2 regions of the Bacteroides sp. RTP21281st1_H5_RTP21281_210402 genome follow, and region 1 is predicted to be linked to the other one. Evidence: riboswitches for the same ligand, from Rfam matches in the RefSeq annotation. Region 1 holds a riboswitch; the other holds the start of a gene.
The links. A riboswitch is a leader RNA that binds a small molecule or an ion and turns the genes downstream of it on or off. The one in region 1 is predicted to bind thiamine pyrophosphate.

Region 1 (8,266 bases):
ATGCTCGTGCGTGACAATGCGTCGGTGATATTTTTCCGGGATAAGAGTCAGTAATCGTTCTGAATACATGGCCGGAGTTTCCGGTTTTCTAAGATGTAGGATATCCAGGCCCTCTTCGAAAAGAGCAGTAATAATCTTATCTTCTTCAACGAAGAAAGTGGGTGTGGTGACTACAATTAATTTCATTTCCTTTGTTAACTTGGATTGTTTAGCAAAGTTAGTGATTAACTATATCAGAAACCAACGTTTATAGTGAAAATTTGTTAGATTGCAATGTACGCAAGTCAATAGTCCATAGTTCACCTGCCAAAACATCGCCAAATCCACCAATAACTTTCAGAACTTCCGTAGCTTCAATGCTTCCTACAACGGCGGGAGTAATTCCCATCACACCCTTCGGTGGCGGTGGTATCCGCTTCATTTCTTCTTCGTCAGGATAGAGATCACGGTAATTTTTCTTCCGTTTTCCAAAATTGAATACCGAAACTTGTCCTTCAAAACCGCAGATAGCACCGTATATATACGGCTTTCCCTGTTCGATGCAAATATCATTAATCAGATAGCGTGTGGCGAAGTTATCGCAACCATCTGCGACCATATCGTATTCCCTGATAATATCACGAGCATTATCCTCGGTCAACCGGGTGGAGTAGGGCTGTACCTTGATTTCACTGTTAAGGGCGGATAGTCGCTCCGCCGCACATATTGCCTTGGACTTACCCAGTTCTTTCTCGGAATAGAGCACTTGCCGTTGCAGATTGCTGATGCTTACCACATCGTCATCCACCAACCCGATACAGCCTACACCAGCACCCGCCAGATAGAGGGCGATGGGAGAGCCTAACCCTCCCACGCCTACTATGAGAACTTTGGCATCCAACAGTTTCTTCTGACCTTCTTCTCCTATTTCGGGAAGAATCGTTTGTCTGTCGTACCGCATCCGTTTATCTTTTAAAATCGAAAGACTGATCCCAATCCTTCCAAATCGGTTCACGTCCTAACTTTCTCAAATCACGTTCAACCTCCACCGCTTTCCGTTCATCGCTGACATGAAATTGTTCCAGTGTCTGTGGATAACTGTAATATCCTCCCGGTTCTGTTTTACTTTCCGCACTCATGGTCGTTACACCCAGTGTAGCCATGTTATTCCGGATTTCAGCACTTTCACGGGTAGAATAAGAGATGTCCACATCATGGTCGAAGATACGCATGGCGAATGTCAGTTGAGCCAGTTCCCGGTCGTTCATGATTACGTTCGGTTGGAAACCGCCATTCTCCGACGGGCGCATACGCGGGAAGTTGACGCTGTATTTTGTTTTCCAGTAATGCTTTTGCAGATAACGCAGATGATAAGCCATCATGGTGACATCTGTCCGCCATTCTTCCAGTCCGATCAGGACACCCATGCCAATCTTGTGCACGCCTGCCTGTCCCATGCGGTCGAACCCATCCACACGCCATTCGAATTTTGACTTCATGCCTCTTGGATGATACGTCTTGTAGTTTGACTTATTATAAGTCTCCTGAAAACAAATTACTCCGTTCAGTCCATGCTCCGTCAGTTCCTTATATTCTTCCGCTTTAAGCGGCATCACCTCGATTTGCAGATTACTGAAATAAGGCTTTGCCAAATCCAGTGCACGGGCGATGTACGGAACTCCGGCTACCGCAGGATTCTCACCCGTCACGAGCAGAAGATTCTCAAAAGGAGCCAGCCGTTTGATAGCCTTGTATTCATTGATTATCTCTTCCTCGGTCAGTATCGTTCTTTTCATCGGGTTACTGATATGAAAACCGCAATAGACACAGGAATTGGTACATGAATTAGTCAGGTAGAGCGGCACAAACATAGAGATGGTCTTGCCAAACCGCTCCATTGTATATTTTTGGCTAAGGCGTGCCATCACTTCAAGGTAAGGAGTGGCGGCAGGCGAAATCAGCGCCATAAAGTCGTTGACGTCCAAATGTTCTTTCTTGCCTAATGCACGGCGTACATCAGCATCAGTTTTGGAATAGATGGCTTTTGTCGTCTCTTCCCAGGATATTTTTTCTAATTCGTCAGAGAACATTTTTATTAGTGATTAGTTTTTTAGTGATTAATGGTTGCTGTGAGTGATTAGTGATGTCCTTTTGCGGGTTAATCACTAATCACTATTCCGTTCATCGTTTCTTTAAGTCACGTGATAATCGCATCGCACAGAAGTTAGGGCCGCACATCGTACAATATTCTCCGTCGATATGGTGTCCTGCACGGAAATAAGTCTGTGCCCGTTCCGGGTCGAGTGACAAGTCGAACTGGTCTTTCCAACGGAATTCATAACGCGCTTTGCTCAATGCGTTGTCACGTACCTGTGCACCCGGATGCCCTTTGGCAAGGTCGGCGGCATGAGCAGCTATCTTGTAGGTGATAACTCCTACACGGACATCCTCTTTGTCCGGCAGGGCAAGATGTTCCTTCGGAGTCACATAACAAAGCATTGCCGTACCCAGCCATCCGATTTGTGCGGCACCGATAGCGGAAGTGATATGGTCGTATCCCGGAGCAATATCCGTCACCAACGGGCCGAGCGTGTAGAACGGCGCATCGTGGCATTTCTCAATCTGACGTTCCATATTCTCTTTAATCTTGTGCATCGGAACATGGCCGGGGCCTTCGATAAATGCCTGGACATTCTTCTCCCAGGCACGGAGCACGAGTTCTCCCATCGTATCCAGTTCTGCAAACTGAGCTTCATCGTTGGCATCGTAGATAGAACCCGGACGAAGTCCGTCTCCCAGAGACACCGCTACATCATACTCTGCCAGGATATCGCAAATATCATCGAAGTGATCGTACAAGAAACTCTCCTGGTCATGCACCAGGCACCATTTACTCATAATACTTCCCCCGCGACTGACAATACCACACAGGCGATTATCGGCAAGGTGTACATTATGGCGGCGGATACCCGCATGAATCGTAAAGTAATCCACTCCCTGCTCGCATTGTTCAATCAAAGTGTCCCGGTAGATTTCCCATGTCAGGTCTTCCACCACGCCGTTTACTTTTTCGAGCGCCTGATAGATAGGAACCGTGCCGACCGGAACGGGGCAATTGCGGATAATCCACTCGCGTGTTTCATGGATATTTTCTCCCGTAGAGAGATCCATCAACGTATCACCGCCCCATTTGCAACTCCACAATGCTTTTTCCACTTCTTCGTCAATGCTCGAAGTAGTAGCGGAGTTTCCGATATTCGTATTGATTTTCACTAGAAAGTTGCGTCCGATAATCATCGGTTCAGCTTCCGGGTGATTGATATTGGCAGGCAGTACGGCACGTCCTTCCGCAATCTCCTTGCGGACAAACTCGGGAGTGATATGGCTTTTTATTCCCAATTCCTCACAGTTCATATTCTCACGGATAGCCACATACTCCATCTCGGGAGTGATGATTCCTCTTTTGGCATATGCCATTTGGGTGATAGCTTCCCCTTTTTTTGCACGATAAGGCAGGGCGATATGTTCAAAACGCAGGTGGTCGAGACTCTTGTCATCCCGTCTCATGCGTCCGTATTCGGATGTAATTTCGGGAAGTTGTTCCACATCACCGCGACTTACAATCCATTCTTCACGCATTCGCGGTAACCCTTTTTTAAGGTCGATACTCATATCCGTGTCGCTGAACGGGCCGCTGGTATCATATATATATACTTCGGGATTCGGTGTCGCAATCTTTTCTTCACCTTCAAAACTGACGCTGGGCACTTGCTCCACTTTCCGCATGGCTACACGGATATCCGGATAAAGTTTGCCGGGCAAATATACTTTTTGGGAGCGGGGAAATTTTATTCTTTGTTCCATAATTGTTCTTTTAGTAGTCAGCTACTCATTCATATTATTTATCCAGGAAAGCAGTCAGAGGTGAGCTTGCTTCAGCTATAAAATTGTCCGCTTGCAGTCCTAATCCCGCTTCGTAAGCCCGCCGTCCGGCTTCGGTAGCAGCTTTGAAAGCCTTTGCCATCTCTACCGGGTTTCCGGCAACGGCGATTGCCGTATTTACCAATACGGCAGAAGCACCCAGTTCCATGGCTTCGGCAGCATGGCTTGGCGCGCCGATACCGGCATCAACAACAACGGGGACACCTGCCTGCTCGATAATAATTTGTAGGAATTCTTTGGTTTGCAATCCCTTATTCGTGCCAATCGGAGCACCGAGAGGCATAACGGTAGCCGCGCCGGCTTCTTCCAACCGTTTGCAAAGTACAGGGTCTGCCTGGCAATAAGGCAATACGATAAAGCCCAGTTTTACCAACTCTTCCGTAGCCTTCAGTGTTTCGATAGAGTCGGGGAGCAGATAACGGGGATCGGGATGAATTTCCAGTTTCAGCCAGTTCGTACCGAACGCTTCACGCGCCATCTGTGCGGCAAAAACAGCTTCTTCCGCATCACGTACACCGGAAGTATTGGGCAATAACTGGATATTCGGATGGATAATATGTTTCAGCATGTCGTCCTCTTTATTGTCCATGTCGATACGTTTCATGGCAACCGTCACCATTTCTGTGCCTGAAGCCAGAATGGACTGTTCCATTACTTCATTGGAATTGAATTTTCCTGTTCCAAGGAAAAGGCGTGAGTCAAACTCACGTCCCGCAATTACTAACTTTTCCATGTCTATGTATTTTAGTTGATTATTCAAATTTTGGACAGAAGAACAAAAGAACATAAAGAGCTGCGCTTAGATAGTTATTTTGCTGTTATTGAACTACTGTTTTATTTTATGTTCTTTTGTTCTTCTGTCTGAATTAAATTTTCATTTATCATCTGACAAATTATTAATCACTTTCAATGATTCTACGTGTTTCCTCTACCGGATTTTCCGCCCGGAGAATCGTGCCGGACATGGCAATCCCGTTGACTCCTGTGCGGAGAATATCAGGAATATCCTCGTTGGTGATTCCACCGATAGCCACTACGGGCAGTCCGATATTCGCTTCCTTCATTTGGGAAAGGATGGACGAATATCCTTCCAAGCCCAGTATAGGGCTTAGATTCTTTTTGGTAGTGGTGAACCGGAAAGGCCCGATGCCGAGATAGTCGGCTCCGGCGCGATAATGCTGTACGACATCTTCAAATGTGTTTGCCGTGCCGCCGATGATAAAGGCTTCTCCGAGTGTCTGCCGTGCCTGGTCGATAGGCATATCCTTTTTACCCAGGTGCACACCGTCCACTTCCAGCTTTTTGGCCAGTTCGACGTGGTCGTCAAGGATGAGGATAGCTTCGTACTCTTTACAAAGCGGTTTCAGTTGCAGCGCCACCGATTCCACTTCCTCGGGAGGAGCATCCTTCATGCGTAGTTGAATCCATTTGCACCCGCCTTCGAGTGCCATACGTGCCGATTCGAGGTATGAATACCGTTCGGTCTGATGCGTGATAAATTGTAGGCTGACCATCACTTTATCCTCCGCAAGCTGCCTTGATAATTACCAGACTGTCATTCTCATGCAGCATGAAACGCTCCCATTCAGTGCGGGGAATCATTTTGTTGTTCACGGCGATAGCGATACCCTGAACCGGAAGTTCGAGTTGTGCTGTCAGTTGTGTAAGGGTAGAGTCAGGAATAATTTCCACCTCTTTGTTGTTCACTTGTACTTTCATTGTCCTATCAGAATAAATAAGTTGAAAGTAAATACAAAGAGCGTGCTTTTATGGAAAGGCGATAAGAAGAAACACAATCCCTACGTCAGTACTAACTGCATCAGGTTCCTAGGGTATAATCTCAGCCCCTCATGGGGCACCCCTTTGTCTTTACGGGGGCAAAGTAAGCGAAAAAGAAACAGAAAAACACTAAATCAGTAGTTTTTTTTCATTATTGTCGTAAAAAAAGGCCGCTGTGATTTTCACAACGACCTTTTCATTAGTATAGTTTAGTCAGTAAGTCCGGTTACATTCTTTTTTCAACCACATCCCAGTCGATGATGTTCCACAGGGCGTTTACGTGGTCGGCACGGCGGTTTTGGTAATCCAGATAATAGGAGTGTTCCCACACATCGAATCCGAGAAGCGGTTTCAATCCGGCACGTACAGGGTTGCTTCCGTTTCCTTCTTTAGTGATGTGCAGTTTGCCGTCTTTGTCAACGGACAACCAAGCCCATCCCGAACCGAACAATCCTACTGCTGCTGCGTTGAATTCTTTCTTGAAGTTTTCAAAGCTGCCGAAGTCACGTTTGATGGCTTCTCCCAGTTTGCCTGCCGGTTCCTTCTTCGCAGGTTTCGGGGCAAATTGCAGGAAATACAGATTGTGGTTCAATACTTGTCCGGCGTTATTGAATATAGCTCCGTCCGGTGCTGCGGCAACGATTTCTTCCACCGTTTTACCTTCATATTCTGTTCCCGGTACGAGGCTGTTCAGATTATTTACATACGTTTGTAGATGTTTTCCGTAATGGAAATCTATCGTTTGCTGACTGATTACAGGTTCCAACGCATTGTTTGCGTAAGGAAGTTTAGGCATTTCGTAAGTCATGGTCATCATAATTAAAGACATTAATATAGTATTCATAATGTTACAAGTTTTAATTGGCTTGTTATACTATAATAACAGAAGCCTTCCGCAAAATGTTCACAGTATCTTGTTTTATTTATAAATATACTGTATCCGTTCCACTTCTTTCGGGTTGTCCCGGTTCGTGCGGCAAATCCATTGTCCCGTATTGTCATATTCATAGTAAGAATTTCCATCAATCCGGTTACCGTATTTATCGTACAAGCAAGTCAGGCAGCCGGACGTTTTCTGGTTGTTGCCCATAATCCGCTGGTAGACAATCTGCGTCAGGTAACCGTATTTGTCATATTCATAAGCATCTTTCTGTGAAATAATCTGGTCGGACGAGTTGGCGAACAGTAAGTTCTGATGTTGTGAGGCAATCAATCTGCCTTTGTCATCATATTTGTTTGCGGTGTAGCCTTGGAGCTCTCCGTTCTTATTATACTCTTTGGCTTCGGTCAATAAGCCCTGCTTATCATAAGTACTTATGATGAGTCTGCCATCCGCATATCTTAGAGAATCGCTCTCGATGCTTCCATCGGCACCGATACGGCGTGTTCGCCGGTAAACGTCCGTCTTGGTCTTCGGGTTCGTCTGTACTTCAAAGATGCAGTGACCTTGCGGGTCGTACAGCCTGTTTGTCTGCATTTCATTGCTTGCCTGCCCGTTTTTCATGGTCAATGATAACGTGGAGATGAGTTGTCCCTTATCGTCATATGAATAAGTGGTAGAGATATTCCCCGTACTGTCGTTTTCGGCAGACTTTATCAGTCGTCCCGCATTATAATATTTCACGGAAGTGGGAGTGGAGATGATTGTTTGCAAGATAAACGGTGTCCGTAACGCATTGGCCTGGTCACGAAACTCCTTGTATTTGTGCGTACAAAGAAATTCCTGCAACAGACTCAAAGATTCAGAACTGACTATCGCCGGCTTTAAAAGCTCGAAATCCGCTTTCTCACTAAGATATTCCAAATCATTCAGATGCGTACGCGCCGCGGTATCCAGATAAGGTGTGCGCTTGTAGTCGTCGATGATTTGCCGGATAGCCGTTGCATTTCCCCCTTCCCGTAAGCTGTCAATGCTATGGAACAGGTAATTGTCGTATAACGCTTGCACTTCACCCAGGAACGGGCGGGTATCCTTATCCGTGAAGAATTTTTGCATGGCGGGATTATCAAAGAAAGCTTTGAAATTCTCCGGTGTCGGATTACTCTTCACAATCTGATAAAGCCGTTTGTTTTCGGCGGCATTGACTTGGGAGATGAATTTTCCGTTCGGATACTCGGTCATGTACGTCTGATAAGTGCCGGATGCAGGTGTTTTCAGCATACCTTCCAGTAGTGACATTTCGCGGATATCCCGTAACTTCTGTATCAGTGCGGAATCTGCGGGATAACCGCTTGAACGGATACTGTCCATCAGTGTCCGGCTGAAAGGAATCTGATCTTTCGAAGCCTCTAAAATATAGACGATAGATTGCTCCGCCTTGTCCTGCACGTTGGAAAGCTGTATCTTCTCCTCGTCGCAGATGTTGGGAAAATAGGCTTTGGCGGCTTTCTCGTAGCATCCGAAATAGTCGGTGGCGGCCTGTTCGCTCTGTTTGTTCCACAGGTCGTTGAGGACATCTAGTAAAGCCAGTTCCTCGGCATAATATGCCTGCGTTTCATCGTCTACCTTTTCGCGGTTCTTCTGCCATTTGTCAGCGTCGTTGTCATTCAGATACCTGAGCAGTTT
Region 2 (8,266 bases), on a different contig from region 1:
CTGAAACTCCTGACAATCGAGAATCTCGACAAGCGCGCCGTAGGCCCTATCTATGAAGCAGTGAAAGACTGGGACGAACCGGTAGCAATAGCCGTATTGCCCGACCATCCCACTCCCTGCGAACTTCGCACGCATACTGCCGACCCTATCCCGTTCCTTATCTGGTATCCGGGCATCGAACCGGACGAAGTACAGACGTATGATGAGGTATCGGCTTGTAGCGGTAGTTACGGTCTGCTGAAAGAAGACGAGTTTATAAAAGAGTTCATGAAATAACGCATCCGAATTATGATTTATTATAGTACCAATAAACAAGCACCTGACGCTTCCCTGCAAGAAGCGGTGGTGAAAGGTCTTGCTTCCGACAAAGGGCTGTTTATGCCTATGTCCATCAAGCCGCTTCCACAAGATTTTTACGATACGATTGACAGCTTATCTTTTCAGGAAATAGCTTATCGTGTGGCCGATGCCTTCTTCGGCGAAGACGTTCCGGCAGATATACTGAAACAGATTGTATATGATACGTTGAGTTTCGATGTACCTTTGGTAAAGGTCTCGGAAAATATCTATTCACTCGAACTTTTCCACGGCCCTACATTGGCTTTCAAAGATGTGGGCGGTCGTTTTATGGCACGCCTGCTCGGTTACTTCATCAAGAAAGAAGGGCAGAAAAATGTCAATGTACTGGTTGCTACTTCCGGTGATACGGGAAGTGCGGTGGCTAACGGATTCTTAGGAGTAGAAGGTATCCATGTATATGTACTGTATCCGAAAGGAAAAGTCAGCGAAATACAGGAAAAGCAATTCACCACACTGGGACAAAATATTACCGCCCTCGAAGTAGACGGAACATTCGATGATTGCCAGGCATTAGTGAAATCGGCTTTCATGGATAAGGAACTGAACGAACATCTTTCTCTGACTTCCGCCAATTCTATCAACGTTGCCCGCTTTCTGCCGCAAGCATTCTATTATTTCTATGCTTACGCCCAGTTGAAGCGTGCCGGAAAAGCTGACAATGCAGTAATCTGCGTGCCTAGCGGAAACTTCGGAAATATCACTGCCGGTCTGTTCGGTAAGAAAATGGGATTACCCGTGAAACGTTTCATTGCAGCCAACAACCGTAACGATATATTCTACCAATATCTGCAAACAGGCGAATACAACCCGCGTCCATCTATCGCAACCATCGCTAACGCCATGGACGTAGGCGACCCGAGCAACTTTGCCCGTGTACTTGATTTGTATAAAGGTTCTCATGCCGCTATCTCTGCCGAGATTTCGGGAACTACCTATACCGACGAGCAAATCCGGGAAACTGTGAAAGAGACTTGGAAAGAACATCATTATCTGCTCGACCCTCATGGTGCATGCGGCTATCGCGCATTAGTAGAAGGCTTACAACCGGGCGAAACGGGTGTATTCCTTGAAACAGCCCATCCTGCCAAGTTCTTGGAAACTGTAGAAAGTATCATTGGTGAAGCGGTAGAAATACCTGCCAAATTGCAGGAATTTATGAAAGGCGAGAAGAAGAGCCTTCAAATGTCAAAAGACTTTGCGGACTTCAAGAAGTATCTGCTTTCGCTCTGATTCTACCATTTGATTAAGTCTTCCTGTAAACGCCTTAGGACATACTCCTGAGGCGCTTCAATGAATGGTTTGTGCCACTCCTATGGCACGGTTGTGCCAATGCTGTGTCACTGCCGTGCCATAAGGGTGGCACAGTTGTGCCAAGGCGGTTGCACAAGCTTGGCACAACGATATGACTTATAAAGAAGTGAGGAATATCAAATATTCTCCCGTACAATGAATAGTAAACTCATCGGCTGTTGCTTCATTCAGCGTACCCTGCCACCAATTAGTGAAGTCACTAAGCGGATAAACCAAGCCTTCTCCCTGTAATCCTTTCGCTCCGAAATTGATAATGGAAATCTGCTGTCCGGGCTGAGATTTGAAAGTCTGTGTACCGTTTGCAGGCATAAATACACCATAATCAGTGACAGTCCGCACTTCTATGCCTTCTCTCATATAATCCATGAGCAGGCTGATATTTCCCAATGTATGGTCTTCCCGTTTACCGGTAGCTCCTACGATAGCAATCTTTTGGAATCCTTTCTCTTGCAGAAAGTGAACGGCTTTAGTTTGGTCGTTCGTTTCCTGGTCGGATATCTGATGTATAATAGGGGAGAAAAGTTCTTTATATTCGGGGGAAAGGGAGTCGCCGTCGCCGATAATCACGTCCGGTGTATGTCCACGGGAGATATATTCATTGGCTGCGCCGTCACAACAAGCTACGAATTTAGCTTCTTTCAACAGTTGCAGGGGAAAGGGATGAGTAGGATATTCACCATTTGCCAATATTACGGCTTCGGGAGTGTAGTGTTCGCTTATCATTGTTGTATGCTCATTAATTTTTTCCATTTAAAGTAGCCAAAGATAGCTATAATGGAGTAAAGTCCATATAAAGCAGAGGTAAAATAAAGGTCTTTATAGATATACAGTCCGCAACAAACGATGTCTACGAGAATCCAGGCAAACCATTGCTCGATATATTTGCGTGCCAGCATCCATATACCGACGATACTCAATGCTGTGGTGAAGCTATCCAGCCAGGGCACATTGCTATCTGTATATTCAATCAATATCCAGGCAATGCCGAAAAATGCAACGACAAATACCAGTAAAAGCGGAAGATAGCATTTCCACGGTGTATGTACGATAGGGAGTGCTTTCGGTTTATCACTCCCTGTATGGTCAACGATAGACTGATTTCGCTTTCCTTTCCGTTGTCCCCACATCCAAAAGAACCAACCGTAAATAGCTGCTATCAGATAGTAGATATTGATACCGAAATCTGCATATAATCCTGCTTTGTAATAGACGAAGATATAGATGGCGGGCATGATAATCCCCGCTATCCAAAGATAGATACTTGCCCGGTATTCCAACCACAGGTAGACTAAACCGACAATTGTACCGAATATTTCAAGGAAATTCATTTCCATCATTCAAATCTGTTTAGAAACGGAACGTGATATGTGCCAGTATATTGGTACCTGCCATCGGATAGAAACGCGGGTCGTGCTTTATCACATACGGCTTTGTCTTGTCTCCGTTTTCGTAAAGGGCAACGCTTTGTGAGTATCCGTTCGTTTCATATTTCGTGTTGAATAGGTTATAAACGGTAGCTCCTATTGTAATTCCCTTTGTGTAGCGGGTTTGGAAAGAATACGATGCGCTAAGATGATTAACAAAATAGGCGTCGAGTGAATTCTCCTTTGTACCGAAGTTGTCGAGATACTGGCGGCTGACATACTGTGACTGGAAAGAAATTTCCAACCCGTTGCTGCCGAGAGTAATCAAACTGTTTCCAATAAAAGAAGGGGAGAAAGCGATAGGACTATTGCCACCTTCAATCGCTGTTTGTGTCCATAAATCATCGGTTACTCCATTCACCAAACTTTGGTCATACACATAACCCACATAGTTCTTGATACGGTTTTTGCTCCATGTTCCGTTGATATCCCAACGCAGCCAGTCATTGAACTTAGCGCCCAATGCCAGTTCGATTCCCATGCGGTAGCTGTTTTTTACGTTTTCTGCCATGGCTTCACCTATATCATTGGTCTTTCCGTTCAATACTAATTGGTCGGTATAATCCATATAATACAAGTTGACACCTGCCGTAAACCATTCGTTGCGATAGGTGTATCCTAGTTCATAGTCCAGTAATTTTTCCGCTGTGGGATGTTCTTCAAACATACCATCCGTGTAGTTGTTGCGGGTAGGCTCTTTCTGTGCTACCGAAAAGGATGCATAGGCGCTATGATTCGGATTGATTTGCCAGAAAAGTCCGGCTTTGGGATTGAAGAAGCTGAAATTCTCTCTCACGTCTAATCGCTGTAGGTGCGGGGGAGTGGCAGTGAAATCCCATTTGTCGTTATCTCCGTCAATCGTGTAGTGAATATAGCGATATTGAAGGTCGGCGTAAGCACTTAATTCGCCGGTCAACTGATAATTAGCTTTCAAATAGACATTACCGTCTGTTTTTCCACCGTTGTTGCGATAATATTCATGGTCAGGGGCAAGCTGTTCGGTGTAGTTTTTCACCCACAGTACTTTTCCATAATGGTCGTTGCTGTATCGGTTCAAAGCACCGCCGAAAGAAGCGTTTAGTTTCTCGTTCTGATAATTCAATGAGAAGATACCGCCACCGAAGTCACTATCCACTAACTTTTGACGGACAAGATTTGTTTTCTCCTGCGGCTCGCTATTGCCTGGTAGATAGAAAGGCTTCAATCCGTATTCTTCCAGGCTGCGTCCGTTCTTATACTCCTGATAATAACCGAAACCATTGGTATAATGAAAAGCGATATTCAAATTCCATGCCGGAGAGAAAATATGATTGAACAGGAGTTGATAATGAGTTTGACGGTAATTATCCATTTGGTCGTCATAGAAACCGATGGGATTTCCTTTTCCTTTGTTATCGTCGAGAATCACTCCATTCGGATTGTATGTCCGGTCATTTTCCAACTGTTCTTTACTGATACCATCCCAAGCATGATAAGTTTTTTCCTTTCCGCCGAAGGTGATAAACTTAATCGTCGTGTTTTCACCGAAATATCCGCCTTGTACAAAATATGATTTCAAATCAGATGATGCACGGTCACGATAGCCGTCACTCTGAATATTTGAAAGGCGTGCATCGAACGCCCAGTATTTATTAATCAGTCCTGTTCCTACCTTTACCGTTTCCTTATGCGTATTGAATGAACCGTAAGAACCGGAAACTTCCGCGTAAGGTTTGGAAGAAATACTCTGTGTACGCATATTGATACTGGCACCGAATGCTCCCGAACCATTGGTGGACGTTCCGGCACCACGCTGAATCTGCATATCTTCCAGAGAAGAAGCGAAGTCGGGAGTATTCACCCAAAAGATGGCGTGGCTTTCGGAATCGTTCATCGGAATACCGTTGGCGGTGACATTGATGCGGGTAGCATCTGTACCACGTACACGGATGGCGGTATATCCTACGCCTGTTCCTGCATCCGAAGTAGTCAGTACGGATGGAGTGGTAGATAAAAGGAACGGAATATCCTGTCCGAAGTTCTGTTTACTAATCTGTTCTTTTTTAACGTTGGTAAATGCCACCGGAGTTTTTGCCGTGGCACGGGTGGATACTACCTGCACCTCTTGCAGGTTTACAACTTTCATACTGTCCTTTGCACTCGTCTGCGCATGGACAGTAACGCCTGCGCCCAATAAGGCGACGGCCATCAATCCAATTTTTTTCATCTTGCTTATTAATTAGTTCTCTACGCCGGCATTACCCGGTTCAGATTCTATGGGTATGTTCTCAGCCCGTCATGTTAAGGCACCCCTACCAGTGAATCGGTTGCAAAAATACGGCTTTTGCAGGAGTAAAACAAAAAAAACTTTTAGATTTGCTAAAAACAATATAACTTTGTAATTTGTTGAAATAGAGAAACAACGATTTATTCATTTTAATACATTTCTAAATTATGCTACTATTACTTCAGGCAACACAGGCGGCGGATTCCGTGCAAGTGGCCGCAGATAAATTGATGGAACAAGCCATAGCCAATGCTGAAGGCTTGGACAAACTTTCGTTAATAACCCAACAATTAGTCGACTTCGGTATCCGTGCCGGAGAACGTATCTTGATAGCGGTAATCGTCTTTATCGTAGGACGTTTCCTTATTTCAATGCTTAACAAATTTATCAGACGTCTTCTGGACAGGCGGAAAGTCGATATAAGTATTAAGACCTTTGTCAAAAGTCTTGTAAATATAACATTGACTATTCTGTTAATCATTTCAGTAGTCGGTGCGCTGGGTGTCGAAACTACTTCCTTCGCGGCTCTGTTGGCATCTGCCGGTGTGGCTGTCGGTATGGCGCTGTCCGGTAACTTGCAGAATTTTGCCGGTGGACTGATCGTGCTGCTGTTCAAACCTTACAAAGTTGGTGACTGGATTGAAAGCCAGGGCGTTTCGGGGACAGTGAAGGAAATTCAGATCTTCCATACTATCCTGGCTACGGGAGACAATAAGGTGATTTATATTCCAAATGGCGCAATGAGCAGCGGAGTAGTGACCAACTATAACACGCAGACTACCCGTCGTGTGGAATGGATTGTCGGTATCGACTACGGGGAAGATTATAATAAGGTGCAGCAAATTGTCCGTGACATACTGGCTGCCGATTCACGTATCCTGAACGATCCCGCTCCGTTTATCGCCCTTCATGCGTTGGATGCCAGCAGTGTGAATGTCATAGCCCGTGTATGGGTGAACAGTGGCGACTATTGGGGAGTATATTTTGATATTAACAAGGCTATCTACGAAACCTTTAATGAAAAAGGAATCAATTTCCCGTTCCCGCAGCTTACCGTACATCAAGGGAACTGATTATTGTAAAATATATAATAAAATAGTCTATAATAAAAAGGAGAGAGCTTCATTGAAAATGGGGCTCTTTCCTTATTTATTATAGAAAACTTGTCTGGTGTGATGAATGAAATTTCTCTTATTTGATGCCGAAGTCTTCGACCAGTTCGTATCTATCCTCTTTGATTCCCAGTACGTGGTTAATTTTCCTTCTCTTCTCAAGGTCTTTAAAGTAGTCTTCTACAACCTGATAGAGGTCGAAATTGGTAGTAGAACCTGCGGCTAAATCGAGTGACTCCACCATCTTTTCCACGGCCTGATGGATTTTCTCTGCGTCTATCAGATGCAGTTCGTTGCTGTGTATTAAATATTTTTCCATAACTGCAATGTTTTAATGTTATATTGTTATAACGTTCCACAGTGACGGAAAGTTCATACATAAACCGCTGTGTCTTAGATTTTGGCAAGTGCCTGTTCCAGGTCGGCAATCAAATCATCAATATGCTCCGTTCCGATGGACAGGCGGACTGTGCCCGGATAGATTTCCTGTTCGACAAGTTCCTGTGCGTTAAGTTGTGAGTGGGTAGTGCTTGCAGGATGAATTACGAGCGATTTTACATCGGCAACATTGGCAAGCAGTGAGAATATCTCTAGACTGTCGATAAAACGATGTGCCTCTTCCTGTCCGCCTTTTACTTCGAAAGTAAAGATGGAGCTTGCGCCATTCGGGAAATAACGCTGATACAAGGCATGGTCGGGGTGACTGGGCAATGACGGATGATTCACTTTCTTCACCTTCGGATGATTGTTTAAGAAATTCACAACTTTCAATGCGTTTTCCACATGGCGTTCTACACGTAATGAAAGAGTTTCAAGTCCTTGCAACAGGATGAAAGCGTTGAACGGACTGATAGTTGCTCCGGTATCACGCAACAGAATAGCACGGATACGGATAGCGTAAGCGGCTGTACCGGCAGCGTCTACAAAACGTACTCCATGATAGGAAGGGTCTGGTTCGGTAAGTTGTGGAAACTTGCCGGAAGCTACCCAGTCGAACTTGCCGGAATCAACAATCACTCCACCCAGTGACGACCCGTGCCCACCAATGAATTTAGTTGCTGAATGTACCACGATATCTGCTCCATGTTCAATGGGACGGATTAAATAAGGAGTACCGAATGTATTGTCGATAATCAAAGGAATCTTGTGACGGTGGGCAATTTCGGCTACGGCTTCTATATCTATGATATTGGAATTCGGATTACCCAGTGTCTCAATAAATACCGCTTTTGTATTCTCCTGAATCGCTTTCTCGAAGTTGGATAAATCGCTTGGGTCAACGAAAGTAGTTGTGATACCATAACTGGGCAGCGTATGTGCCAGCAGATTATAACTTCCGCCATAGATGGTTTTGGCTGCTACGATATGGTCGCCTGCACGGGTGATATTCTCGAAAGCATAAGTGATGGCGGCAGCACCCGAAGCAACTGCCAGTCCGGCTACTCCACCTTCAAGGGCGGCTACGCGTTGTTCAAAAACTCCCTGTGTAGAGTTAGTCAGACGACCGTAGATATTTCCAGGGTCTTGCAGGCCGAAACGTGCGGCAGCGTGAGCTGAATTGTGGAATACATAAGAAGTAGTCTGATAGATAGGTACTGCACGGGCATCTGTTGCCGGGTCTGCCTGTTCTTGTCCTACATGTACTTGTAAAGTCTCGAAGTGTAAATTCTTTGTTGCCATAATCGTATGTTTTTTGAGGTTTAATATTCTTTCTTTATTTTCTTGCAAAGTTAGAGTGTGTGGAGTTATCGAACAATATATGATGAAAATATAGAAAATAATGCTATTTTTGT

Region 2: another riboswitch for thiamine pyrophosphate. It lies ahead of AB5443_RS14260 (TonB-dependent receptor); the one in region 1 lies ahead of thiS (sulfur carrier protein ThiS).

What each region holds. Positions count from the first base shown of each region.
Region 1 covers NZ_JBCOWR010000004.1:297,005-305,270, forward strand. The annotation lists gene AB5443_RS08380 (thiamine phosphate synthase) at 1-186, opposite strand, end outside; gene AB5443_RS08385 (HesA/MoeB/ThiF family protein) at 248-940, opposite strand; gene thiH (2-iminoacetate synthase ThiH) at 945-2,069, opposite strand; gene thiC (phosphomethylpyrimidine synthase ThiC) at 2,161-3,843, opposite strand; gene AB5443_RS08400 (thiazole synthase) at 3,878-4,654, opposite strand; gene AB5443_RS08405 (thiamine phosphate synthase) at 4,818-5,435, opposite strand; gene thiS (sulfur carrier protein ThiS) at 5,440-5,640, opposite strand; TPP riboswitch at 5,701-5,794, opposite strand; gene AB5443_RS08415 (superoxide dismutase) at 5,927-6,544, opposite strand; gene AB5443_RS08420 (RHS repeat protein) at 6,620-8,266, opposite strand, start outside.
Region 2 covers NZ_JBCOWR010000009.1:47,971-56,236, forward strand. The annotation lists gene AB5443_RS14240 (cofactor-independent phosphoglycerate mutase) at 1-276, shown strand, start outside; gene thrC (threonine synthase) at 289-1,590, shown strand; gene AB5443_RS14250 (thiamine diphosphokinase) at 1,768-2,394, opposite strand; gene pnuC (nicotinamide riboside transporter PnuC) at 2,391-3,005, opposite strand; gene AB5443_RS14260 (TonB-dependent receptor) at 3,019-5,301, opposite strand; TPP riboswitch at 5,302-5,398, opposite strand; gene AB5443_RS14265 (mechanosensitive ion channel family protein) at 5,529-6,434, shown strand; gene AB5443_RS14270 (hypothetical protein) at 6,553-6,792, opposite strand; gene AB5443_RS14275 (O-acetylhomoserine aminocarboxypropyltransferase/cysteine synthase family protein) at 6,867-8,153, opposite strand.